Regions from separate parts of the Pseudomonas sp. FW306-02-D09B genome, predicted to be linked through region 3. Evidence: predicted binding sites of a transcription regulator. Region 3 holds the regulator's gene; each other region holds the start of a gene.
What was found. Region 3 encodes FliA, which starts transcription of late flagellar genes. Its sites were predicted from a motif close to CTAAAGTTTNNNNNNNNNNNGCCGNTAA; they were not measured.
Positions count from the first base shown of each region.

Region 1: flgM (flagellar biosynthesis anti-sigma factor FlgM) is a predicted target of FliA. The motif match lies at 4,812-4,839, and genes of this name have one in related genera.
Region 2: AC3WK5_RS26580 (methyl-accepting chemotaxis protein) is a predicted target of FliA. The motif match lies at 2,011-2,038, and genes of this name have one in related genera.
Region 4: AC3WK5_RS19050 (methyl-accepting chemotaxis protein) is a predicted target of FliA. The motif match lies at 2,788-2,815, and genes of this name have one in related genera.

Region 1 covers NZ_JBYSXY010000026.1:23,870-29,967, forward strand. Annotated here, with positions in the region: gene AC3WK5_RS27365 (sensor histidine kinase) at 1-103, shown strand, start outside; gene AC3WK5_RS27370 (glutamine synthetase family protein) at 332-1,573, shown strand; gene AC3WK5_RS27375 (MFS transporter) at 1,645-3,033, shown strand; gene AC3WK5_RS27380 (flagellar brake protein) at 3,090-3,836, opposite strand; gene AC3WK5_RS27385 (flagella synthesis protein FlgN) at 3,932-4,399, opposite strand; gene flgM (flagellar biosynthesis anti-sigma factor FlgM) at 4,448-4,774, opposite strand; gene flgA (flagellar basal body P-ring formation chaperone FlgA) at 4,926-5,687, opposite strand; gene AC3WK5_RS27400 (chemotaxis protein CheV) at 5,769-6,098, shown strand, end outside.
Region 2 covers NZ_JBYSXY010000023.1:44,622-50,719, reverse strand. Annotated here, with positions in the region: gene AC3WK5_RS26590 (inorganic phosphate transporter) at 1-633, opposite strand, end outside; gene AC3WK5_RS26585 (transporter) at 853-1,875, opposite strand; gene AC3WK5_RS26580 (methyl-accepting chemotaxis protein) at 2,154-3,779, shown strand; gene AC3WK5_RS26575 (hypothetical protein) at 3,892-4,341, shown strand; gene AC3WK5_RS26570 (hypothetical protein) at 4,535-4,945, shown strand; gene AC3WK5_RS26565 (PepSY domain-containing protein) at 5,046-5,366, opposite strand; gene AC3WK5_RS26560 (glycerophosphodiester phosphodiesterase) at 5,703-6,098, opposite strand, start outside.
Region 3 covers NZ_JBYSXY010000012.1:108,337-114,434, reverse strand. Annotated here, with positions in the region: gene AC3WK5_RS19940 (chemotaxis protein CheA) at 1-1,712, opposite strand, end outside; gene AC3WK5_RS19935 (protein phosphatase CheZ) at 1,751-2,539, opposite strand; gene AC3WK5_RS19930 (chemotaxis response regulator CheY) at 2,571-2,942, opposite strand; gene fliA (RNA polymerase sigma factor FliA) at 3,109-3,849, opposite strand; gene fleN (flagellar synthesis regulator FleN) at 3,846-4,676, opposite strand; gene flhF (flagellar biosynthesis GTPase FlhF) at 4,791-6,098, opposite strand, start outside.
Region 4 covers NZ_JBYSXY010000011.1:141,822-147,919, forward strand. Annotated here, with positions in the region: gene ccoN (cytochrome-c oxidase, cbb3-type subunit I) at 1-209, opposite strand, end outside; gene AC3WK5_RS19045 (alpha/beta family hydrolase) at 308-985, shown strand; gene AC3WK5_RS19050 (methyl-accepting chemotaxis protein) at 1,192-2,757, opposite strand; gene AC3WK5_RS19055 (CPBP family intramembrane glutamic endopeptidase) at 2,858-3,649, opposite strand; gene acnA (aconitate hydratase AcnA) at 3,774-6,098, opposite strand, start outside.

The DNA of each region.
Region 1 (6,098 bases), on a different contig from region 3:
GCGTATTGCACAACTGCACCAGCGCAGCGGCGTGCACGGGCGCACTGAAATCCGTAATGGCGGCCCGTTGGGAGGCGGGTTGTTCAATCTCTACCTGCCCTGATATCCGCCACGGCACGCAGCATTTTTGTAGGACATTTTTATGTCCCGGTGCTTGATATTCCGAACAGCTGGTGCCTATTTTGTACATGTCGCCGTTCGCGGCTTGCACAACTTCAAGGATAGAGTCATGACGACCGATGGCCAGCGTTCACTCGCACAACGATTGACGGGCATTGATGAGATTGAATGCGTCACCCCGGATCTCAATGGCGTGCCGCGTGGCAAGGTCATGACCGCAGAAGGATTCCTTGAGGGGCGGCGTTTGCAAATGGCGCGTGGCGTGCTGCTGCAATGCATCATGGGCGGTTATCCGCCGGCACGATTTTACGGCAGCGACGACGGCGACCTGGCGCTCAATGCCGATCCGAAACAAATTCACCGTTTGCCCTGGAGCAAGCAGCCCCGCGCGTTGGCCATTTGCGATGCCGATGAGTTGAGCGGGGAAAGCTCGCGTCTCTCGACTCGCGGTCAGTTGAAAGCGGTGATCGCCCGTTATGCCTCCCGTGGTTTGGCGCCCGTGGTGGCGACCGAGATGGAGTTCTTTGTTTTTGCACCGAACACCGACCCGACCCAACCTTTCCAGCCGCCGGTTGGACTGGACGGACGTCGCGAGGAAGGTCATTCGGCATTCAGTGTCAGCTCCAACAACGGATTGCGCCCGTTCTTCAACGAAGTCTATGAATGCATGGCAGCCCTGGGTTTGCCGCGCGATACCTTCATGCACGAGATGGGCGTCAGTCAGTTTGAAATCAATCTGCTGCACGGTGATCCGCTGCTGCTGGCCGACCAGACATTCCTGTTCAAGCATCTACTCAAGGAAGTCGCGCTCAAGCACCACCTGACCGTGGTCTGCATGGCCAAACCACTGGCGCATACGCCGGGCAGTTCGATGCACATTCACCAGAGCATCGTCGAGGTGGGCACGGACCGAAATGTGTTCAGCGATGACGCTGGACAGCCGACTGCAATCTTCCGTCATTTCATCGGTGGCCAGCAGGCAGGGATGGCAGATTTCACGGCGTTGTTTGCGCCGAACGTGAACTCTTACCAGCGTCTGTGCCATCCTTACGCATCGCCGAATAATGCCTGCTGGTCTTATGACAATCGGGCGGCGGGTTTGCGGATTCCAGCCAGCTCGCCAGAAGCGCGTCGGGTCGAGAACCGTCTACCGGGCGCGGATGCCAACCCGTATCTGGCGATTGCCGCCAGTCTGGCGGCCGGGTTGTATGGCATTGAAAACGAACTGGAGCCGACGCCGGCCATTCAAGGCCAGTTTGAAGTGCCGGACAGTTTGTCGTTGCCGTGTACCTTGCATGCTGCTCTTGAGCGTCTGACACGTAGCCAATTGGCGAAGGAACTGTTTGGCAAGGAGTTCATCGAAGGCTACATCGCTTCGAAGACCATGGAGTTGAGCAGTTTTCTTGATGAAATCACTCCCTGGGAGCGGCGTGTTTTGGCCGCCCAGGCCTAACCGATTCGTCGCTGTCGGGCTATCGTTGTCGGTAGCCCGGTACTCACTGCAAGGAGCCGCTCGGAACGCCGATGCGCCAAATCCTGAAATCCTTTCGAGCGCTTTATTTCGCCTCGCTGATGATGTTGATCGGCTCGGGCCTCCTCAGTACTTACCTGGGCTTGCGCCTGGCAGCGGACCATGTCGACAGTCTGTGGGTCGGGGCGCTGATGGCGGCCAACTATTTCGGCCTGGTGCTGGGCGGAAAAATCGGTCACCGGTTGATCGCACGGGTCGGTCATATCCGGGCCTACTCGGCCTGTGCCGGTATCGTCGGTGCGGCGGTGCTGGGGCACGGTCTGATCGATTGGCTACCGGCCTGGCTGGTGCTGCGGATGGTTGTTGGTCTGGGCATGATGTGCCAATACATGGTCATCGAGAGCTGGCTGAACGAGCAGGCCGAAGCCAAGCAGCGCGGGCTGGTGTTCAGCGGCTACATGATCGCTTCGTACCTGGGGCTGGTGCTGGGCCAGTTGATTCTGGTCATGCACCCGTCCCTGGGGCTGGAATTGCTGATGCTGGTGGCGTTGTGTTTTGCGCTGTGCCTGGTGCCGGTCGCGCTGACGCGGCGGATTCACCCGGCGCCCTTGCACCCGGCGCCGATGGAGCCGCGCTTTTTCATGAAGCGGGTTCCGCAGTCTCTCAGTACGGTGCTCGGCGCTGGCCTGATCGTCGGTTCGTTCTATGGTCTGGCGCCGTTGTACGCGTCCCAGCAAGGGCTTTCCACTGAGCAGGTCGGTCTGTTCATGGGTAGCTGCATTTTTGCCGGGTTGCTGGTGCAATGGCCGCTGGGCTGGTTGTCGGATCGTTATGATCGGGCGCTGCTGATTCGCAGTTTTGCCTTTTGCCTGGCGCTGGCAGCGTTGCCGTTGGCGATCATGCCGCAGGTGCCGCTTGAGGTGCTGTTTATCGCTGGCTTCGCCTGCTCGCTGGTGCAGTTCTGTCTGTACCCGTTGGCGGTGGCGTTTTCCAACGACCACGTCGAGGGTGATCGGCGGGTATCGCTGACCGCCATGTTGCTGGTGACCTACGGTGTGGGGGCGAGCATCGGTCCGCTGGTGGCGGGTGTGCTGATGAAGTTGTTTGGCAGTCAGATGCTGTACGCGTTCTTCAGTTTCTTCGCAGTGGTGCTGGTATGGCGCATCCGGCCGAAAGCGGTGACCAATCTGCATCAGGTGGAAGATGCGCCACTGCATCACGTGGCGATGCCGGACAGCATGTCGAGTTCGCCACTGGTGGCAGCTCTCGACCCGCGGGTCGATGAGCAGGTCGTGCATGACCAGATGCAAAATGGCGCGAGCCCTGATCCGGATCCTGAGCAGGATGCAAAGTCCGAAGCTCAGGACACCGACAGCGCTGATGAACAGACTGATGATCCGGGGGCGGAGCGCCCGAAAAGCTTTACCGAGGCCAGGCCTTAGGGCAAAAAAAACGGGCAGTCACCGCAAGGGACTGCCCGTTTTTTCAAGCGTCTGGATCAGATGTCGTCTTTGTCGAAGCGGCGCGCTTCGCGTTGCAACTGATAGACGAAGCGCTCGACCTGACGCTGCACCAGCCCGCTCATGTTGTGAAAGCGTACGCCGGCGAAGGTGGTATCGATTTTCTCTTCGTGATGCAGATAACGCAGCTCGACCGGTGCGGTCATGCTGCCGAAGGGCAGGGCGGCGATGAAGCGTTCATAAACCTGACCCAATTGAAGTCCGCTGGTGATGTCGCCATCAAAGCGCAGCTTGCAACCTGTCGCAGAGATATCCAGCAGTTTGCCACTGATGGGCGTCTTGAGCTTTTCGCCACCGAGTTCGATGTTTACCAGTTGTGCCAGTTTCAAGGCTGCGCGAAACGCATTGCGACGCTGGTGGTAAACCACTTCATCGGGCAGCGTGCCACGGTAGCAACGGCCACCGTTGGACTCGTCGATGGTCAGTGTGCCGTTGCTTTCCCAAGCAATACGTACGCCTTCATGAAAGCCTTCAACCCGAAAAGCTTCGCCGGCAAGCAGGAAGCGTTCACCATCGCGGGGGATCATTTCGTCCAGGGCGATCATGTTGCTGTCGCGATCGATATCGATCAGGTAGCTCTGAAATCGCTGGCTGCGTTCATGGAACGTGATGATCAGGGGATCATGGCTCTCTTGCAGCATCCGCAGGTTGCCGGTGATTTCCAGCGGGGTGCTGAGCACCTTGGGTGGCTGCGGAGCATCTTCCGCGCTTGAGGCGTTGAACACGGTTTATCAATCTCCAGACAGAATACGATCACACGCAAAAGCTAGCATTCTGCCAGCATGTTTCGTGCCTTGATAGAGCACGCTTATTTATGAGTTCAAGCCTGACTGAGCGCGCGGGGCTTCGCGAGCATGGAGGTTGATCCGCGGGCGTCATAAAGCGCTGGAGGCTCGCCACCGTTAAGTATTTTCAGCTGATTGGCGGTGGTGGCTTGTTGCACCTGGATCGAGCGGCCATTGAGCTCGTTGGCGGCTTGGCAATCTGTAAGCAGTTGGGTCAGCGTATCGCTTTGGGTCAGCAGCTGATCGCCGATACTTGAGTGAGCGGCGAACTGCTCCAGACCTGCGCGGCTGGCAGGAAGGTTCAGGCTCGCGAGAATTTCACTGCGTTTGCGCCCATGCTGTTCCAGCAGAATGATCAGTGCCTGTTTCTGCGCCAGAATATCCTCGAGCAGCGGCATGTCACGGCCGTGCAGGGCGAGGGATTCGGTCTTCAGCAGCTCCAGCAATTGTTGAGCTGGAGCAAAGTCATCGGTGATCAGTTGCAGTAAATTAGTGTCGTGCATGGCTGGCCTTGGGTTTTAAGCGTCCAAAAGCCTGGCGCAGGCCTTTGGCTAGCGCTGGGCTTCGAAGTTGAGCAGTTTGCTGGCTACACGGTTGCTGTCGACCTTATAGCTGCCATCAGCAATCGCTGCTTTCAACTCGGCCACGCGGGCATTGTCGACGGCAGGCTGATCGCGCAGCTTGTCAGTGATCTTCTGCAACTGTTGAGCCTCATTGCTGAGGTGTACCGATTCCCCGCTTTGGGTCGCACCGGCCTGTTCGGTCGAAGTGCTCAGCGGCGCGGATTTGCCGGCATCGCCGGTGTCCTTGCTGACGCTGGTCCGCGTGCTGCTTGCGAGCGTGGGGGAGCTGTTTAAACGGCTGAAATCGATGACCATGATAAAAAAACCTCTGGGAATTTGGACGCTTGCCATGTTTTCGGCCATGCCCGGGAAAACTTTAGGCTCAATAGTCGATGAGCCCGGGCGCGTCGGTATTTGCCCTGCGTGAGGCACAGTTTAGGGAACAGGACGGTTGTGCGCCAGTTATCTACATGGAGACTTCCACCTGCCCCGGGGCCATGACTTGCGCCTTGATGACCCGTTGGGAGTTGAGGTTTTTGACTCTGATCTGTTCGTTAAGGCCGCCATTGGACAGCGCTTCACCCGGCATCCGCACGCTGAGCGTGCCGCTGCGGGCGGTGATGACCACCTGATCACCCTTGCGCACGACTTCTGCCTGCTCCAGATGGACGAGGGTAACTACCTGATCGCTGACCATTGGTCGGACAAGTTTTTGTCCGATGGCTTGATCGACGTTTGTCAGATATCCCTGATTGATCAGGCTGATATCGCGCTCACGCAACATGACATCCGAAGGGTCGATGATTCCGGCTCGTTTGAGGGGGCGGGTGGTCGTGACGACCTCGCGAAACAGGCGGACTTGAGCGGGTACGAAGACTGTCCAGGGGGAGACGCCATCGCAACGGACTTTCACTGTAACCCGGCCCAGAGGTATCGCGGGGCTCTCCAATGTCGCTGTCAATTCCCTGTCGCACGCCGGCATGTGCATGCGCGGGTCGAGCTTGTTGACTTCGATTTCGTAGCGCCCTGCGGTTTGACTGGTGGCCAGATAGTCTTCTACGGTGAATTCAAGAAAGCCCTGAGTGACGCCGATAAGTAGATCAGGCAAGGTAACCGGGTCAGCAAAGGCAGGGCTGCCAACGTTCAACAGGCATACGGCTGACAGGGCGCCGAAGAATTTACGGCACATTGATGTCAGGCGTCGGGAAAATGTCGTTTTTGTGTTCATGGCAGTTAAAAAGCAAGCGCCGTGCCGTTTAGTGATGAATGTGCGTCGCAACACACTTAGCGTTGGTGTAGGAGTCTGGGCATGGCTGGTGTAATGGATTCGGTTAACCAGCGCACGCAACTGGTAGGGCAGAATCGCCTGGAGCTGTTGTTGTTCCGTCTCGACGGCCAGCAGCTTTACGGGATCAATGTGTTCAAGGTTCGGGAGGTGCTGCAATGCCCCAAACTGACCCTGATGCCCAAGTCCAGTCCTGTCGTGTGCGGTGTGGCGAATATTCGTGGGGCAACCATTCCGATTCTGGATCTGGCAATGGCGACCGGCTCAGGCGGGTTGCAGGATCAAAGCAATCCCTTCGTGATCATCACGGAGTACAACACCAAGACCCAGGGTTTTTTGGTGAGGTCGGTCGAG
Region 2 (6,098 bases), on a different contig from region 3:
CAACGCGTAACCGACCTTGGTGGCTTGCGCCCAGTCGACACCACTGGTGCCGTCGCGTCCGTGCATCAGCGCATTGGCGACGCCGACGCCGATGATCGAGCCGATCAAGGTGTGGGATGACGAGGCCGGCAAACCCAGCCACCACGTGCCGAGGTTCCACAAAATTGCCGCGATCAGCAGGGCGAAGATCATCGAGAAACCGGCGGATGAACCGACTTGCAGAATCAGCTCCACCGGCAGCAAGGCGATGATGCCGAAGGCTACGGCGCCGCTGGACAGCAACACCCCGAGGAAGTTGAAGATCCCCGACCAGACGACCGCAAAATGTGCGGGGAGTGAATTTGTGTAAATCACCGTTGCCACGGCGTTGGCGGTGTCGTGGAAGCCGTTGACGAACTCAAAACCCAAGGCAATCAACAGCGCCACACCCAGCAGCAGAAACGGCGTCCAGGTGGTCACCGTAGTGCCGAGGTCATGCATGTCGTGTATCAGGCTGTAGGCGGTGAACAGCAGCCCCATGGCCAGCACCGCGAAAAACACCACGGCGGTCAATACACCGGTTTTTTTATCGAGTTGCGGGCCGGCACTGCTGGCGGGAGCGTTGGAGGCGGCGGTCAAGGAAGGCGTAGCCATGGCCGGACAATCCTGTGTCAGGGAGGAGTGCCGGTCATGATCGTTGCCGAATGTTACAGCGAGACTGCTTTGGGTCAGTGTTTGGGTTCTTTGCCTATCCGCGGCCCCACATACTTGTAGGAGCAAGGCTTGCCCGCGATGAACGATGACGCGGTCATCCTGTCAGACCGCGGTGCATCAATCGCGGGCAAGCCTTGCTCCTACGGTATACGAGTGGTCTTAGTAATCCGCCCGCTTGCGAAACGCCCAACGCCCGGCCAGTACCGTGAACGTCGCGACCAGTGCCACCAGAATCCAGAATCCTTCCGGGTCGCCGGCAAGGGGAATCCCGCCGACGTTCATGCCGAAGAAACCGGCAATAATGTTGATTGGCAGCGCCAATACCGTGACCACGGTCAGGGTGAACAGCGTTCGGTTGCTTTGCTCGTTGAGGTTGGCGGCGATCTCTTCCTGCAACAGCTTGATCCGTTCGCCGAGCGCCGTGAGGTCGTTGATGATCAGCGCGAACTCCTCGGTGGATTTGCGCAGCTCCTTGACGTCGTCCTTTTGCAACCATTGCGGCGGACGGTTGAGCAGACGCAGCAGCGAGCCCGGCTCCAGTGCCAGCAGCCGTTGCAAGCGCACCAGCACCCGACGGTTGGCGCCCAGTTCGGCACGGTTGGTGGACAGTCGCGATGACAGCAACTCGTCCTCGATCTGGTCGACACTCTGGCTGGTCTTGCGCACGATCTGCGTTAGCACTTCGCCCTGGTCGCGGAGCAAATGCACGAGCAGTTCCAGTGGCGAACGAAAGCATTCGCCGGCCTTGACCGAGGAGCGCAGCTTGTCCACCGAGTGCAGGGGTTGCAGGCGCGCGCTGATGATCAACCGACTGCGGGCGCAGACCCAAAGGGTCGAGACGTCTGACGACACCATGCTGCTGAGGTTGAACACCACGTCGTTGACCACTGCCAGCAGCGCTGAATCGACGTGCTCGATGCGCGTCGAGCGCGAGCCTTCATGCAAGGCTTCGAAAAATTCTTCCGGCAACTCCAGGTGCGCTTTCATCCAGCGCTCGCACGCAGCGTGGGCGAGGTTCAGGTGCAGCCAGAGGAACTCGTCCTCGGCGCCCGGTTGTTGCAGCAGCTGCAGCGCCTTGGCCGAATCGATCTCGCGGCCGCGTTCGCCGGGACGAAAGCTGAAACCGTAGAGCAGGCCGAACAGGTCAGAATCGCGGTGGCGTTGATCGATGCTGTGGTTCATGGAGTCTCGCTGAAGGGCGGCGCCTGTCGTACGTTTCACAGGCTCACATGAGCGGCATCATGGCAACGCTGTTTGACGGTTTTGTGACGGTTTGGTGGTTCGCGTAATAGAGCCTTTACCAGTGGTCGGATTGGCTTCAAGAAAACGCGGCACGCGCCGATGACGCCTAAGTTGGCTCAGGCACTTTGGTGTCCGGTCCGCATGTTGTCGACAGGGAGGTCCGGACATCTCGCATGCCCTACCGATGCGAGTCTTATCCCTGTCATGAGTATCACTCGATGTTTTTGCAAAAATCCCTGCGAGCGCAAATCCTGGCACTGCTGAGCGGCAGTCTGATCGCGATGTTGCTGATTGCCCTGGCCTGTTTTCACTTACTCTCCAGCGGGGTGCAGAACTACCGCAACCTCATCGAAGGCCCGTTACGTACCTCGCAACTGATTGACGAAGCCAACCTGCAATTCAAGGCTCAGGTCCAGGAATGGAAAAACGTCCTGTTGCGTGGCAAGCAACCGGCTGAGCTGGACAAATACTGGAAGCAATTCGAGGACCGTCAGGGCGACGTACAGAACATCCTCGGTGAATTGACCCGCCAACCGGGCATCGACGCCTCACTTAAAACCCGCCTTGAAAGCCTGCGTGATGCGCACCGGGTGCTTGGCGGCGCGTATCAAAAAGGTCGAGAGGCTTATCTGGCAGCCGGTGGTGATCCTTCGGCAGGTGATAACGCGGTCAAAGGTGTGGACCGCGCCACGAGCGAGCAGATGAGCGAACTGGTCAACGAGTTGCGTAAACAGGGCCGGGAGCAGTCGACGTTGATCAGCGCCAGCGCCGATCGCACGGTGTTGCTGGGTATCCTGGTGATGCTGGCTTCGGGCCTGTTGATTGGCTTGCTCAGCCTGTGGCTGGTCAACCGCAATCTGGTGGAACCGATCCGCAAGCTGATCGAATACGTCGCGCACCTGAGCCAGGGCCGCTTTGCCGAGCGGGTGGCGAGTGATCGTCAGGATGAGTTGGGCAAGCTGGCGGTGGCTGCCAATACGCTGCGCGATTTCCTTGCCGAGACCTTCAGTCGCTTGCAGCGCAGCGCCTCGGATCTGGACAGCGCCAGCGGTGAGCTGAACTCGATTGCGACCTTGATGGCCCATGGCACCAACGAACAGTTCAACCGCACGGATCAAGTCGCCACGGCGATGAACGAAATGTCCGCCACCGCCCAGGAAGTTGCTCGTCATGCGGCCGACGCGGCACGGGCCGCCGATGATGCCGATCAGTCGGCACAACAGGGCGAGAAGGTCATGCAAGGCACGATTCACACCATCACTCAGATGCGCGGCGAAATCGCCAACACCGCGACGGTCATCCGCCAACTGGAAACCGATAGCGGGCGCATCGGCAAGGTGCTGGAAGTGATTCGCGGCATCGCCGAGCAAACCAACTTGCTGGCATTGAACGCCGCTATCGAAGCCGCTCGGGCCGGTGAAGCCGGACGCGGGTTTGCTGTGGTGGCCGATGAAGTACGCAGCCTGGCCCAGCGCACAGCGGCGTCGATCATCGAAATCAACCAGATCATCCAGAGCGTGCAGACCGGTGCGGTAGACGCGGCGCAGGCCATTGAAAGTGGCCAGTCGCGCAGCGAAGAAAGCGTCGAGCAGGTCACTCAGGCCGGGGCCATGCTTGAGCGCATTACTGCATCGGTGGAGGCGATTCGCGACATGAACCGCCAGATCGCCACCGCTGCTGAAGAACAGACCTCGGTGGCCGAAGACATTTCGCGCAACCTGACCGAGATCACCAGCATCGCCAGTACCAACCTGGACAACGTGCAGCGCACTGAAGCGGCGAGCAACAACCTGCACGGGTTGTCGGGGCAATTGAACGCGGTGACGGCGCGTCTCGGCGCCTAGCCAATTGAAATGTGTATCGGCACGCTAACCGTGTCGGTACACGATTGATCTCAAGTGTGGGTGTTGCACGTCGATGATTCGGTTATCCCTAACCTCATCGAAGGAAACGCCCATGGTCAGCCTCACATCGGTCTCGATCAATCAGACTCTGTCCACTTCCACCAGCAAGACTTCCATCAGCGGCAGCACCGATACCGACACCACGCAAAGCACAACCACGACGGGCAGTTCGACCACCGACAGTGGCAAAGTCGCGGCCGGTGGTGCACCTGCGTCGGGTGGCAGCAGTTCGAGCAGCAGTAGCAGTGAATCGGATACGGTGAAAGAGCTGCGCAAGCAGATCGCCGAATTGCAAAAGCAATTGCAGGAGCAACTGCAACAACTGCAGGCCGCTCAGGCCAGTCAGGAAAGTGCGGATGCCAAAGCGGTGAAAGTCGCCGCCGCCCAATCGCAGATCGCAACCACCTCGGGCTCATTGGAAACCGCTACGGCGGCGTTGACGCAAGCGCTGCAAGAGTCAGGCAGCAGCACGTCGGGATCGTTGGTCAGTACAACGGCGTAATGTTTCGGCCTGCCTGGCTGCGCCTTTGATATCCCATGTCCCATGAAGCTCGTGCCACCGGTCGGATTCAGGGGCAGAAAAGGCCTTGATTTACCGCCTACCTGTTAGTTCTGACAGTAGACGGGGTGGTGCCCTGAGGATTGTATGGAACGGTCAGCGCAGCCTGCGCTACTTTTCTGTCAGGAGCGATCCCATGTCTTTGAGCAAGTTGGAAATGTTGGAAAAGTTGGAAAAACGGGGAAAGTCGGAACAATCGGAAAAGAAATGGGAGAAGTTGGATGTTCCAAGCATGAAGCCGGCGGCCGGTTACGATGGACAAATCGATGAACAGTTGATTGGCGTGCATCTGGACGCTTTGGTCTTGGGCGGGCAAGGCTATGAAGCAGAGGATCATCTTCAGGTGCGCTGGAATGGCACAACCGTGTTTCGGCAAGATATCAAAAGCGCGGAAGTTGAAGCTGGCGTCGAGGTAAAAATAGAAAAAAGATACGTTGTAGCGGGTGATGCCACAGTCGGGTACATCATCATCAGTCATGTGGATGGAGAAATCACCGACTCACATGAATTGCATCTTAAGGTTAATCCGGCTATTCCGGATGCGTAGTTCTTGCGTCGCTATCCACTAGACCCGGCCACCTCTCTCATGCTCAAAGCGCAAAAAAGCCGCGAAACCCGAAGGTCACGCGGCTTTTTCCCGGGGCGATTTACTTGTCTTGCGTGTTGCTCAGTACTTTGCCGGTTTTTGCGTCCAGCTTCACATCCCACTCAACGTTCTTCGCGTCGCGGATTTCAACCTTGTACTCATAAACACTGGTTTTGGCATTGTGCTCCAGCTCGGTGTCGGTGATGTTTGCAGCCGTGCTGCCAGGATGCTCAGCGAGCGCCGCCTGATTGAGTTTCTGCATGTCCATCACAGTGCCGTCCTTGAGCAGACCCGGGATCAGGTCCGGGCGCACATCGGCCATGGCGAAACCGGCTGTCAGGGTCAGGGCAGCGGCGGTGAACAGGGCAGTCAACGTCTTCATGGGGCATTCCTTGGGTGAACTGTTTAAGTGGCGTCAGGTTAACCAGCGCAACTTAATTCATCCTTAACATCGCCTGAGCCTGGTCGTTCCCGCGCAAATCATCACGAGACTGCGTGCTGCCGAACCTGTAGCAGCTGGCGCAGCCTGCGTTCGGCCGCGCAGCGGTCGTGAAACCTGCGCCTGCGGTGAACCTGAAACTCCGCGTTGCCTGATTCTACGACTGCTGCGCAGCCGAACGCAGGCTGCGCCAGCTGCTACGGGAATTGCGTGGCCCCTCTGGTTTTGCCGTACCGCCAGTGATGCTCCCGTGTGGGAGCATCACTGGCGGGCGGCCACTCAGAAGCCGTTGTTCTCAAGCAACTGCGCAACGCTGCCTGCTGCCGGGCGCTTGTAGTACTTGAGCAGTTCGCTGGCGCGGTTGGTGAAGATGCCATCGACACCGGCGTCCATGACCTTCTTGTAATCCACCGCATCGTCGATGGTGTAGACGTGCACCAACATGCCTTTGTCGTGGGTGTACTGGTTCATCCATGGTTGCACCAGGTCCGAATAGCTTTGATCGCCGCCGTTGGTCAGCGCTGCCGAAGGGCCCGTGCCAATGGCGCCCTGAGACTTGGCGTAGTCGACCCATTGCTCGAATTCGGCTTTGTCCTTGGGTTCCTGTTTGGCGTAGTAGGTGGCTTTATCCTTGTCGCCGGATTCGGCGAAGGTCACCTTCGACTTGGGCTCGAT
Region 3 (6,098 bases):
ACGCCACGACCGGACACGTCGGAGATCTCGGTTTTGGTCGAGAAACCCGGCGCGAAGATCAGGTTGAAGCAGTCGGACTCACTGAGACGGTCCGCCGCATCCTTGTCCATCAAGCCTTTCTTAACGGCAATACTGCGCAAGACATCAGCGTCCATGCCCTTGCCATCATCAGAGATGGACAGCAGGATGTGATCGCCTTCCTGCTCTGCGGACAGAATCACTTTGCCGCTGCGAGGCTTGCCCATCGCCTCACGATCAGCCGGTTCTTCGATACCGTGGTCGACCGAGTTACGCACCAAGTGGACCAGCGGGTCGGCCAGGGCTTCGACGAGGTTCTTGTCGAGGTCGGTTTCTTCGCCGACCAGCTCCAGGTTGATCTCTTTCTTCAACTGGCGCGCGAGGTCGCGAACCAGCCGCGGGAAGCGCCCGAAGACTTTCTTGATCGGCTGCATCCGGGTCTTCATCACCGCGGTCTGCAAGTCGGCCGTGACCACGTCGAGGTTCGACACGGCCTTGGACATGGCTTCGTCGCCGCTGTTGAGGCCCAGACGAACCAGACGGTTACGCACCAGTACCAGTTCGCCGACCATGTTCATGATTTCGTCGAGACGTGCGGTATCCACACGCACGGTGGTCTCGGCTTCACTGGCCGGTTTTTCCGGTGGCGGTGAGGCCGGTGCGCGAGCTGGGGCCGGTGCAGCAGCGGCAGCAGGTTTAGGCGCTTCGGCTTTTGGCTCGGGCGCTTTAGCCACAGGTGCTGGCGCTGCAGCCTTGGCAACTGGCGTCGCCATAGAAGCAGCAGAACCGGTGCCGACCTCCGTGAACTTGCCTTTGCCATGCAGTTCGTCGAGCAGCGATTCGAACTCGTGATCGGAGATCAAATCGCTGCCAGCGGCCGCAGCCACAGGTGCCGCAGGCGCCGGAACGGCAGCAATTGCCGATTCCAGGGCATCAACGGCGAAGTTGCCTTTGCCATGCAACTGATCGAGCAGTGCTTCGAATTCGTCGTCGGTAATGTCGGAGCTGTCGCCTGCCGCTTTCGGGGCAGTCGGTGCGGCTGGCGCTGCCACCGCATCGACAGCGAACTGACCCTTGCCGTGCAATTGATCGAGCAACGACTCGAACTCGGCATCGGTAATTTCATCGCTGCCGGCAGCCACTTCAGGTGCCGGGGCGACAGGCGTCCCCGCCTCGGCTTGCGCCTTGACCGCGTTCAGCGAGTCCAGCAGCAGTTCGAATTCATTGTCGGTGACGTCGCCCGATTCGCTTTCAGCGGCAGGTGCTTCAACCACCTCTGCAACCGGTTGCGCCACATCGGCTGTTTGAGGCTCGGCCAGACGGGCCAGAGCCGCCAGCAGTTCCGGTGTAGCTGCAGTGATCGGTGCACGCTCGCGGACTTCGCTGAACATGCCGTTCACCGCGTCCAGCGCTTCGAGAACCACGTCCATCAGTTCCGAGTCGACGCGACGCTCACCCTTGCGCAGGATGTCGAACACGTTCTCGGCGATGTGACAGCACTCCACCAGCTCGTTGAGCTGGAGGAAGCCGGCGCCCCCTTTTACAGTGTGAAAACCGCGAAAAATTGCATTGAGCAAATCCGCATCATCTGGTCGGCTTTCCAGCTCGACCAGCTGTTCGGACAGTTGCTCTAGAATCTCGCCGGCCTCAACCAGGAAATCCTGAAGGATCTCTTCATCGGCGCCGAAGCTCATTAAGGGGGTGCTCCTAAAGGTCTAAAAACCTAAAAAACCTAAAATCCAAGACTGGATAGCAAATCGTCCACATCGTCCTGACCGGACACAACGTCTTCTCTTTTATCGGCATGAATCTGCGGACCTTCACCCTGAGAGAGATGTTTTTGCGGATCTTTTTCAGCCAGCATCGCTTCATGGTCATGTTCGATGCCCGCAAAGCGGTCTACCTGACTGGCCATGAGCACGAGCTTGAGCAGGTTGCTTTCGACTTCGGTGACCAGTTGAGTCACGCGCTTGATCACCTGACCGGTTAGATCCTGGTAATCCTGTGCCAGCAGAATATCGTTGAGGTTGCCCGAGACGACCTGGCTCTCCTCGACACTACGCGTCAGGAAACCGTCGACACGCCGGGCCAGTTCGCGGAACTCTTCGGCACCGACTTCGCGGCGCATGAAACGCCCCCAGTCGGCGCTCAAGGCCTGGGCGTCAGTGCTCAGGCCATTGACCAGCGGAGTACTGTTCTCGACCAGATCCATGGTCCGGTTCGCGGCCGCTTCGGTCAGCTTGACCACATAGGACAGGCGCTCGGTGGCGTCCGTGATCTGTGAGACTTCCTCGGCTTGCGGCATGTTCGGGTCAATCTGAAAATTGACGATCGCGCTGTGCAGCTCGCGAGTGAGCTTGCCCACCTCCCGGTACAGGCCGCGGTCACGGGTCTGATTGAGCTCATGGATCAGTTGCACAGCGTCACCGAACCTGCCCTTTTCAAGGCTTTCGACCAGTTCGTGAGCGTGTTTTTTCAGGGTCGATTCGAAATCGCCCTGTGAAGATTCTCTTTGCTCCATAGCTCCCCCCGTGGCGCAGTGGCTCCGCGCATCAACCGATGCGTTCGAATATTTTTTCGATCTTCTCTTTCAACGCCTGGGCCGTGAAGGGTTTGACCACATAGCCGTTTACACCGGCTTGAGCGGCTTCGATGATCTGCTCGCGCTTGGCTTCGGCAGTGACCATCAGCACCGGCAGGTGCTTGAGCTTTTCATCGGCGCGCACGTGGCGCAGCAAATCGATACCGGTCATGCCAGGCATGTTCCAGTCCGTTACCAGAAAGTCGATGCTCCCGCTGTTGAGGACGGGAATGGCGGTAATACCGTCGTCCGCCTCGACCGTGTTGGTGAACCCAAGGTCACGCAACAGGTTTTTTATGATCCGCCGCATCGTTGAGAAGTCATCAACGATGAGGATTTTCATGTTCTTGTCCAATTCGACCTCCAAGCAGTCTTAAACGCGTTCAGCACCTGAACACGCCATTCAATCAATTCGGCAGAGCACTCGACGACTGTCTGGAGCACAACGGATGAAGACCGGCACAGCGTTACGCCCTGCCTGTTTCGTTCGCAGTGTCCCCACACTGCTGTCAGCGCGCTCGCCACTCCCCCAAACGCCCCCGCAAACGGGCCGCGCACTGGCTGTGTAACTGGCTGACCCGCGATTCACTGACCCCCAGGACCTCACCGATTTCCTTGAGATTCAGCTCTTCGTCGTAGTACAGCGCCAACACCAGTCGCTCACGCTCCGGCAAATTGGCAATCGCATCCGCCAGTGCAGCCTGGAAGCGTTCATCTTCCAGGTCGCGCGACGGTTCGAGATGAGCACTCGCGCCATCCTCGTGCAGCCCTTCATGCTCGCCGTCCTGCAACAGATCGTCGAAGCTGAACAGGCGACTGCCCAAGGTGTCATTCAAAATCCCGTAATAATCGTCGAGACTCAATTGGAGTTCGGCCGCAACCTCGTGATCTTTAGCGTCACGCCCGGTTTTAGCTTCAATTGAGCGAATCGCATCACTCACCATCCGGGTATTGCGGTGTACCGAGCGTGGCGCCCAGTCACCCTTGCGGACTTCATCGAGCATCGCACCACGGATACGGATCCCCGCGTACGTCTCGAAACTCGCACCTTTGCTCGCGTCGTATTTGGTCGACACTTCAAGCAAACCGATCATGCCTGCCTGGATCAGGTCCTCGACCTGAACACTGGCCGGCAAGCGCGCCAACAGGTGATAGGCAATACGTTTTACCAGTGGCGCGTAACGCTCGATCAGTTCGTACTGCGCGTCACGCGCCGACTTCTTGTACAGGTTGTAACCGCTGGCTGTCATAGAACCGGACCCGCAGTTTGCTGCACCAGACGCTCGACGAAAAACTCCAGGTGCCCACGCGGGTTGGCGGGCAACGGCCAGGTATCGACTTTCTGCGCGATGGCCTTGAACGCCAGTGCACATTTGGAGCGAGGAAACGCTTCATACACGGCGCGCTGCTTTTGCACCGCCTTGCGCACGCATTCGTCGTAAGGCACCGCACCGACGTATTGTAAGGCGACGTCGAGGAAGCGATCCGTGACCTTGGTCAACTTGGCGAACAGATTTCGCCCTTCCTGCGGGCTTTGCGCCATGTTGGCCAGCACGCGGAAGCGGTTCATGCCGTAATCGCGGTTGAGCAGCTTGATCAGCGCGTAGGCGTCAGTGATCGACGTCGGCTCATCGCACACCACCAGCAATACTTCCTGGGCTGCGCGAACAAAACTGACGACCGACTCACCAATGCCCGCCGCCGTGTCGATCACCAATACGTCGAGGTTATCGCCGATGTCGCTGAATGCCTGAATCAGGCCAGCATGCTGGGCTGGACTCAGATGAACCATGCTCTGGGTACCGGACGCTGCTGGAACAATGCGAATTCCGCCCGGCCCCTGGAGTAATACATCGCGCAGTTCACAGCGGCCTTCGATGACGTCGGCCAGCGTACGCTTGGGCGTAAGCCCCAGCAGGACGTCAACGTTCGCCAGCCCCAGATCGGCGTCCAGCAGCATGACGCGCCGGCCGAGCTCAGCAAGAGCCAGGGACAAGTTCACTGACACATTAGTCTTCCCGACGCCACCTTTGCCGCCGGTCACTGCGATCACCTGTACGGGATGCATGCTGCCCATGTTCGTTCTTTACCTTGTCTTGCTTAGACGCGGACTACATGACTGGCTGCGCGCTCACTTGTGAACAATGCATGGCAGGCCATCGATGTAGATACAAATCTATTCATTATTACCTCAGCCGACACGCTTGGCCGGGCTGTGGTAGAGGTCAGCGAACATATCAGCCATGGCTTCTTCGCTGGGTTCTTCCTGCATCTGCACGCTAACGGCGCGACTGACCAACTGATGCCGGCGCGGTAAATGTAGATCATCCGGGATCCGTGGCCCGTCGGTCAGATAAGCGACAGGTAATTCGTGGCTGATTGCCAGGCTCAACACCTCGCCCAGGCTCGCTGTTTCATCCAGTTTAGTCAGAATGCAGCCTGCTAGCCCGCACCGCTTGTAACTGTGATAAGCGGCAGTCAGCACCTGCTTTTGGCTGGTAGTGGCCAGCACCAGATAATTCTTCGACTTGATCCCGCGACCGGCCAGGCTTTCCAGCTGCATGCGCAACGCCGGATCACTGGCCTGCAGGCCGGCGGTGTCGATCAACACCACACGCTTGCGCAACAGCGGATCAAGGGCTTGCGCCAGGGACTGGCCCGGGTCGACGTGAGTCACCGAGACATTGAGGATACGCCCCAGAGTCTTGAGCTGTTCCTGAGCCCCAATGCGGAAGCTGTCCATGCTCACCAACGCGATGTTCTGCGCGCCGTACTTGAGCACGTAACGTGCGGCCAGCTTGGCCAGCGTGGTGGTTTTGCCCATGCCGGCAGGGCCGACCATGGCGATCACGCCACCTTCTTCCAGTGGTTCGATCTCGGGAGTCACGATCATCCGCGCCAGGTGCGCCAACAGCATGCGCCAGGCCTGGCGGGGTTCTTCAATGTCAGTAATCAGTTCCAGCAGATCGCGCGACAACGGACCGGACAGGCCAATGCGTTGCAGGCGACGCCACAGGTTGGCTTGCTGCGGGCGACTGCCTTGCAGCTGGTTCCAGGCCAGCGAACCCAACTGCACTTCGAGTAATTCACGCAGGCCATTGAGTTCGAAACGCATCGAGTCGAAAGCCCGCGGATCGACCCCGGCAGAATGCACAGGCGCTGAAGCAGGACGCGGCCGCTCAGCAAAGGTCGGCTCGATCAACGGTTCCGCAGCGGTCAGCGGCAGGCCGGCAAACAACTGGCGATTGGTGCTGGCGCTCGCATCACCTTCGCCGTCGCCACGCAGGCTCAATTCAGCCTGAGCCGTGACGATCCGCGACTGGGTCTTGCGCAACTCGTCTTCGAGTTCAATGTTCGGTACACGCGGGGCCAGCGCCGACAGCTTGTAATCCAGGGCAGCCGTCAGCTCGACACCACCGGCGATCCGGCGATTACCGATAATGGCCGCATCAGCGCCCAGCTCATCGCGAACCAGCTTCATGGCCTGACGCATATCGGC
Region 4 (6,098 bases), on a different contig from region 3:
CCGCCGAACGCGAAGATCACCGCGTTGGTGTGCAGCGGGCGCAAACGGCCGAAGCTGGTCCAGGGCAAATTGAAGTTGAGTTCAGGCCAGACCAATTGAGCCGCGAGAAAAACCCCGAGCCCCATGCCGACGATGCCCCACACCACCGTCATAATGGCGAATTGGCGGACCACCTTGTAGTTATAGGCGGTACTTAAAGAAGTGTTCATGGTTCCCCATCCACGGTTCAGCCGAAGTGAAAGCGTCCGCGCGAGGCGATGACGCTCCCTTCGCCTGGAGTTATAGGCAGATTAAAAGCGAGGCAAGCATGGACAAACAGCACAAGGCCAGTATTGACGGGGATCAATGGGCGCAGTGCGTGCAGGATCGCGGATGGCTGTGGGACGCCGCCTCGGTGCCGGCATCGGCGACGCTGATTCTCGCCCATGGCGCCGGCGCACCGATGGACAGTGACTGGATGAGCGACATCGCCGCACGCCTTGCCGGGCTTGGCGTCAACGTGTTGCGTTTCGAGTTTCCGTACATGGCGCAACGGCGCATCGACGGTGGCAAGCGTCCACCGAATCCGACGCCCAAATTGCTCGAATGCTGGCGTGATGTGTATGCCGTGGTGCGACGCCATGTCGCTGGGCGTCTGGCCATTGGCGGCAAGTCCATGGGCGGGCGCATGGCCAGTTTGCTGGCCGATGAGCTGGGCGCGGATGCGCTGGTGTGTCTGGGATATCCGTTTTACGCGGTGGGCAAACCGGAGAAGCCGCGAGTCGAGCATCTGGCCGGGCTCAAGACCCCGACGCTGATTGTGCAGGGTGAGCGGGATGCGTTGGGGAATCGTGAGGCGGTCGAGGGTTATACGTTAGCGTCGAGTATCGAGGTGCTTTGGCTGGTGGCTGGCGATCATGATTTGAAGCCGTTGAAGGCTTCGGGCTTTACTCATGAACAGCATTTGGCGGCTGCGGCCAGCAAGGTGGCAGCATTTCTCCTGTGAGTTATGCGGTGGTAGTGAGGGCCTCTTCGCGAGCAAACCCGCTCCCACATTAAATCTCGGGTGTACGCAAGTTCTGTGAACGACCGAGAACCAATGTGGGAGCGGGCTTGCTCGCGAAAGCGATCTACCGGGTGATATCACTTTCAGATTGGCAATAAAAAACCCGGAAGCATCACCTCCCGGGTTTTTGTATTTGCCAGCAACGATCAGCGGTTAAACCGCTCCACCAACGAATACTGGGTATTCGCCGTACGGGTCAGCTCTTCACTCAGTAACGCCGAGTTCTGTGCCTGTTCCGAGGTCTGGTCGGCCAGTTGCGCAATGGTGCTGATGTTGCGGCTGATCTCTTCGGCTACTGCACTTTGCTCTTCGGTCGCGGCAGCGATTTGGGTGGTCATGTCGGTGATGTTGGCTACCGCTTCGCTGATACCCACCAGAGCCTGGTCGGCTTCCAGAACCCGCGCCACGCCTTCTTCAGCCTGACGGTGACCCGCTTCCATGGTTTGCACCGCGGTGCTGGCGGTCTGCTGGAGCTTGGCGATCAGGGTGTGGATTTGCCCGGTCGACTCGCTGGTGCGTTGCGCCAGTTGCCTTACTTCGTCGGCAACCACCGCAAAACCACGGCCCATCTCACCGGCGCGAGCCGCTTCGATGGCCGCGTTCAAGGCCAGCAGGTTGGTCTGGTCGGCAATGCCTTTGATCACATCGACCACGCCACCGATTTCGTCGCTGTCCTTGGCCAATTGGGTCACGGTCAGGCCGGTTTCGCCGACCACCACCGACAGGCGCTGGATCGCGTCACGGGTTTCACCGGCGATATCACGGCCACGACCGGTCAGGCGATTGGCTTCCTGGGTCGCGTCAGCGGTGCGTTGCACGTGGCTGGCGACTTCCTGGGTGGTGGCGGCCATCTGGTTGACGGCGGTCGCCACTTGCTCGGTCTCGACGCGCTGACGTTCCAGGCCGGTCGAGCTTTTGTGCGCCAGGGTGTCGGACTGTCGAGCTTGCTCGTTCAGGTGCTCGGCGGTGTCTTGCAGGCGAGTCAGGCAGGTTTTCAGACGGGCTTCCTGACTGAGGATCGACATTTCCAGGCGCGCTTGAGCGCCGCGGCTGTCGGTGTACATCTGCGCAATCAGCGGGTCGGATGTGGTCTGCTCGGCCAGGCGCAGCAAGCGCTTGAGGCCTCGCTGTTGCCAGCTCAAGCCCAGCAGGCCAAGCGGCACGGACAGCCCGGCAGCCAGCGCAAAACCCCACTGCGAGTTGAGTGTGGCGCCGATCATGAAGCTCAACTGGCTGACCAGAATGAATGGCAACCAGTCCTGTAGCACCGGCAGCCACTTGTCTGTTTGAGGAATCGCCGACTTGCCCTGATTGATGCGTTGGTAGAGCGCTTCGGCGCGGCGGATCTGTTCGGCGCTGGGCTTGACCCGCACCGACTCGTAACCGACCACCTGATTGCCGTCGAATACCGGTGTGACATAGGCGTTAACCCAGTAGTGGTCACCAGTCTTGCAGCGATTCTTGACAATGCCCATCCATGGCAAGCCTTGTTTCAGTGTGCCCCACATGTGCGCGAAGACCGCAGGTGGAACGTCGGGGTGACGGACCAGGTTGTGCGGTGCACGGATCAGCTCTTCACGAGAAAACCCGCTGATTTCGACGAAAGCATCGTTGCAGTAGGTGATCACGCCTTTGGCATCGGTCGTGGAAATCAACCGTTGCTGAGCCGGAAAGGTCCGTTCGCGTTGTGTAATGGGCTGGTTATTACGCATGGCTTTTTCAATCCGCAAGGCTTTGACAGGGTGTCGGCAGTGCCAGGAATAAATTGAAATTATTTTTCAATATTCAGCACTGGCGCACACTCCTTGATCTTCAACCCGCCAGCATTGGGTAGGTAAAGAGGCCGAAGTGCAGCAGATTCAAACCAAAGTGCGTGGCGATGGCGGCCCCCAGCCCACCGAAACGGTACGCCAGCCCATAACCGAACCCGGCAAGGCTCGCCAGCAGTACCCATTGCCAGCCAGCGCCGAGGTGCGCCAGACCGAACAACACTGTGGCGCCAAGCAGGGCGAGGTGTTCGCCGTAGCGCAGGTTCTTCAGACAGCGACTCAAACCGCCCTGGATGTAACCGCGAAACAGCGCCTCCTCGACCAGCGTCACCAGCAGCAGGTTGTTCAGCACCCAGAGCCAGGCTTTATCGGGCCACTTCGGTGCCCAACTGATCATACCCAGCAGCAGCGCACCACCAAGAGCGGCCAGCGCGCTCAAGGTCAGTGCCGCGGCGGTGGCATACAGCGAAAGGCGCAGGGAGCGGCGACCGACAATCCACGGGCACACCAGCAACAGCCAGAAGCCAATCAGTGGTTTGTCCAGATTCAGGTACATGGAAAACGGCACGGCATCCGCGCTGAAGCGTTCCGGGCCGATACCACGACCGTTGTAGAAACCGGGAAGCCAGTGCATGGCCAGCGCCACCGCCAGGAAAACGAACAGGCCGTGACCCAGGACGCGGCCGACCTGGATCTGTGGTTGGCGAACGGCAAAGCCGGCAAACGCTAACAACCCGACGGAAATGGCCGCCAGCCAGCCGAGGTGGCTGTAGACCAGGGCCAGTGCGTAGCCGATGGAGAGGAGTGCCAGATAGAGCCATGGCAGAGCAATCATGTGAAATCCTTGTGTCTGAGATTCTGCGAGCCACCTCGCTCCCACAGGAAGCGGTGCGATTAAAGGGACGTTCGCGACTCAAACAAAAACACCGTCCGAAGACGGTGTTTTTGTCAGTGCGACATTATGAAGCAATTAGTTGCCGCAACACGTAATGCAGGATCCCTCCCGCCTTGAAGTATTCCACTTCGTTCAACGTGTCGATCCGGCACAACACCTCCACCTTCTCGCTGCTGCCGTCCTCGCGGGTGATCACCAGCGTCAGGTTCATGCGCGGTGTCAGCTCGACGCCCGTCAGCCCTTGAATGTCGAGTGTTTCCTTGCCGGTCAGGTTCAGGCTCTTGCGGTTCTGGTCGAGCTTGAATTGCAGCGGCAGCACGCCCATGCCCACCAGGTTGGAGCGGTGAATCCGTTCGAAGCTCTCGGCAATCACCGCTTTGACGCCCAACAGGTTGGTACCCTTGGCCGCCCAGTCACGGCTTGAACCGGTGCCGTATTCCTGACCCGCAATCACCACCAGCGGGGTGCCCGCCGCTTGATAGCGCATGGCGGCGTCGTAGATCGCCAGTTTCTCCCCGGTCGGAATGTAGAGCGTATTGCCGCCTTCTTCGCCACCAAGCATTTCGTTGCGAATGCGGATGTTGGCAAACGTGCCGCGCATCATCACTTCGTGGTTACCGCGACGTGAGCCGTAAGAGTTGAAGTCTCGCGGTTCCACACCTTGTTCACGCAGGTAACGTCCGGCCGGGCTGTCGGCCTTGATGTTGCCGGCGGGGGAGATGTGGTCGGTGGTCACTGAATCGCCGAGCAGCGCCAGTACGCGTGCACCGCTGATGTCCTGAATCACCGGCAGCGGGCCGGAAATGTCATCGAAGAACGGCGGATGCTGGATGTAGGTGGAATCCTTCTGCCAGACGTAGGTCGCCGCTTGCGGGACTTCGATGGCTTGCCACTGCGCGTCTCCGGCAAACACCTCGGCGTATTCCTTATGGAACATCGCGGTGTCGACCTGCGCCACGGCGTCGGCGATTTCCTTGCTACTCGGCCAGATGTCCCGCAGGTACACCGGTTTGCCATCCTTGCCTTCACCTAGCGGCTCGCTGCTGATGTCCATGCGCACGCTGCCGGCCAAGGCATACGCGACGACCAGCGGCGGGGAGGCCAGCCAGTTGGTTTTCACCAGAGGGTGCACGCGACCTTCGAAGTTGCGGTTGCCGGACAGCACCGAGGCGACGGCCAGGTCGGAGCTCTGGATGGCTTTTTCAATCGGTTCCAGCAACGGCCCGGAGTTACCGATACAGGTGGTGCAGCCGTAGCCGACCAGTGAAAAGCCCAATTCATCGAGGTATTGGGTCAGGCCGGCGGCCTTGTAGTAGTCGGTAACCACTTTGGAGCCCGGCGCCAGAGAACTCTTCACCCACGGTTTGCGCTTGAGGCCTTTCTCCACGGCTTTCTTGGCCACCAGCCCGGCCGCCATCATCACACTCGGGTTGGAGGTGTTGGTGCACGAGGTGATGGCGGCAATCACCACGGCACCGTTTTTCAGCCGATACGTCTGGCCCTCGTACTCGTAGTCCGCTTCGCTTACAAGATCGGCATTGCCGACCGCGACGCCACCGCCACCTTCGCTTTCGAGGCGACCTTCTTCCTTGCTGGTGGGGCGGGCAGGCTTGACTTGCAGGCCGAGGAAGTCAGTGAACGCCTGGGCGACATTTGGCAGCGACACCCGGTCTTGCGGGCGTTTGGGGCCGGCGAGGCTGGCTTCGACGCTGCTCATGTCCAGCGCCAGGCTGTCTGTGAACACCGGCTCCTGGCCGGGCAGACGCCACAGGCCCTGGGTTTTGCAGTAGGCCTCGACCAGTTTGACCACGGCGCTGGGCCGACCGGACAGGCGCAGGTACTCCAGCGTCACTTCGTCCACCGGGAAAAAGCCGCAGGTGGCGCCGTATTCCGGGGCCATGTTGGCGATGGTTGCGCGATCCGCCAGCGGCAACTCGGCGAGGCCATCACCGTAAAATTCGACGAATTTGCCGACCACGCCTTTCTTGCGCAGCATCTGGGTGACGGTCAGCACCAGGTCGGTGGCGGTGATGCCTTCCTTGAGCTTGCCGGTGAGTTTGAAACCGATCACTTCCGGGATCAGCATCGACACCGGTTGGCCGAGCATCGCCGCTTCCGCTTCGATGCCGCCAACGCCCCAGCCGAGTACGCCGAGGCCGTTGATCATGGTGGTGTGGGAATCGGTGCCCACCAGCGTATCGGGGAAGGCATAGGTGCGGTCGTCTTCATCCTTGGTCCACACCGTGCGGCCAAGGTATTCCAGGTTGACCTGGTGACAGATGCCCGTGCCCGGCGGCACCACGCTGAAGTTGTCGAAGGCGCTCTGGCCCCAGCGCAGAAAGGCGTAACGCTCGCCATTACGCTGCATTTCGATGTCGACGTTCTGGGT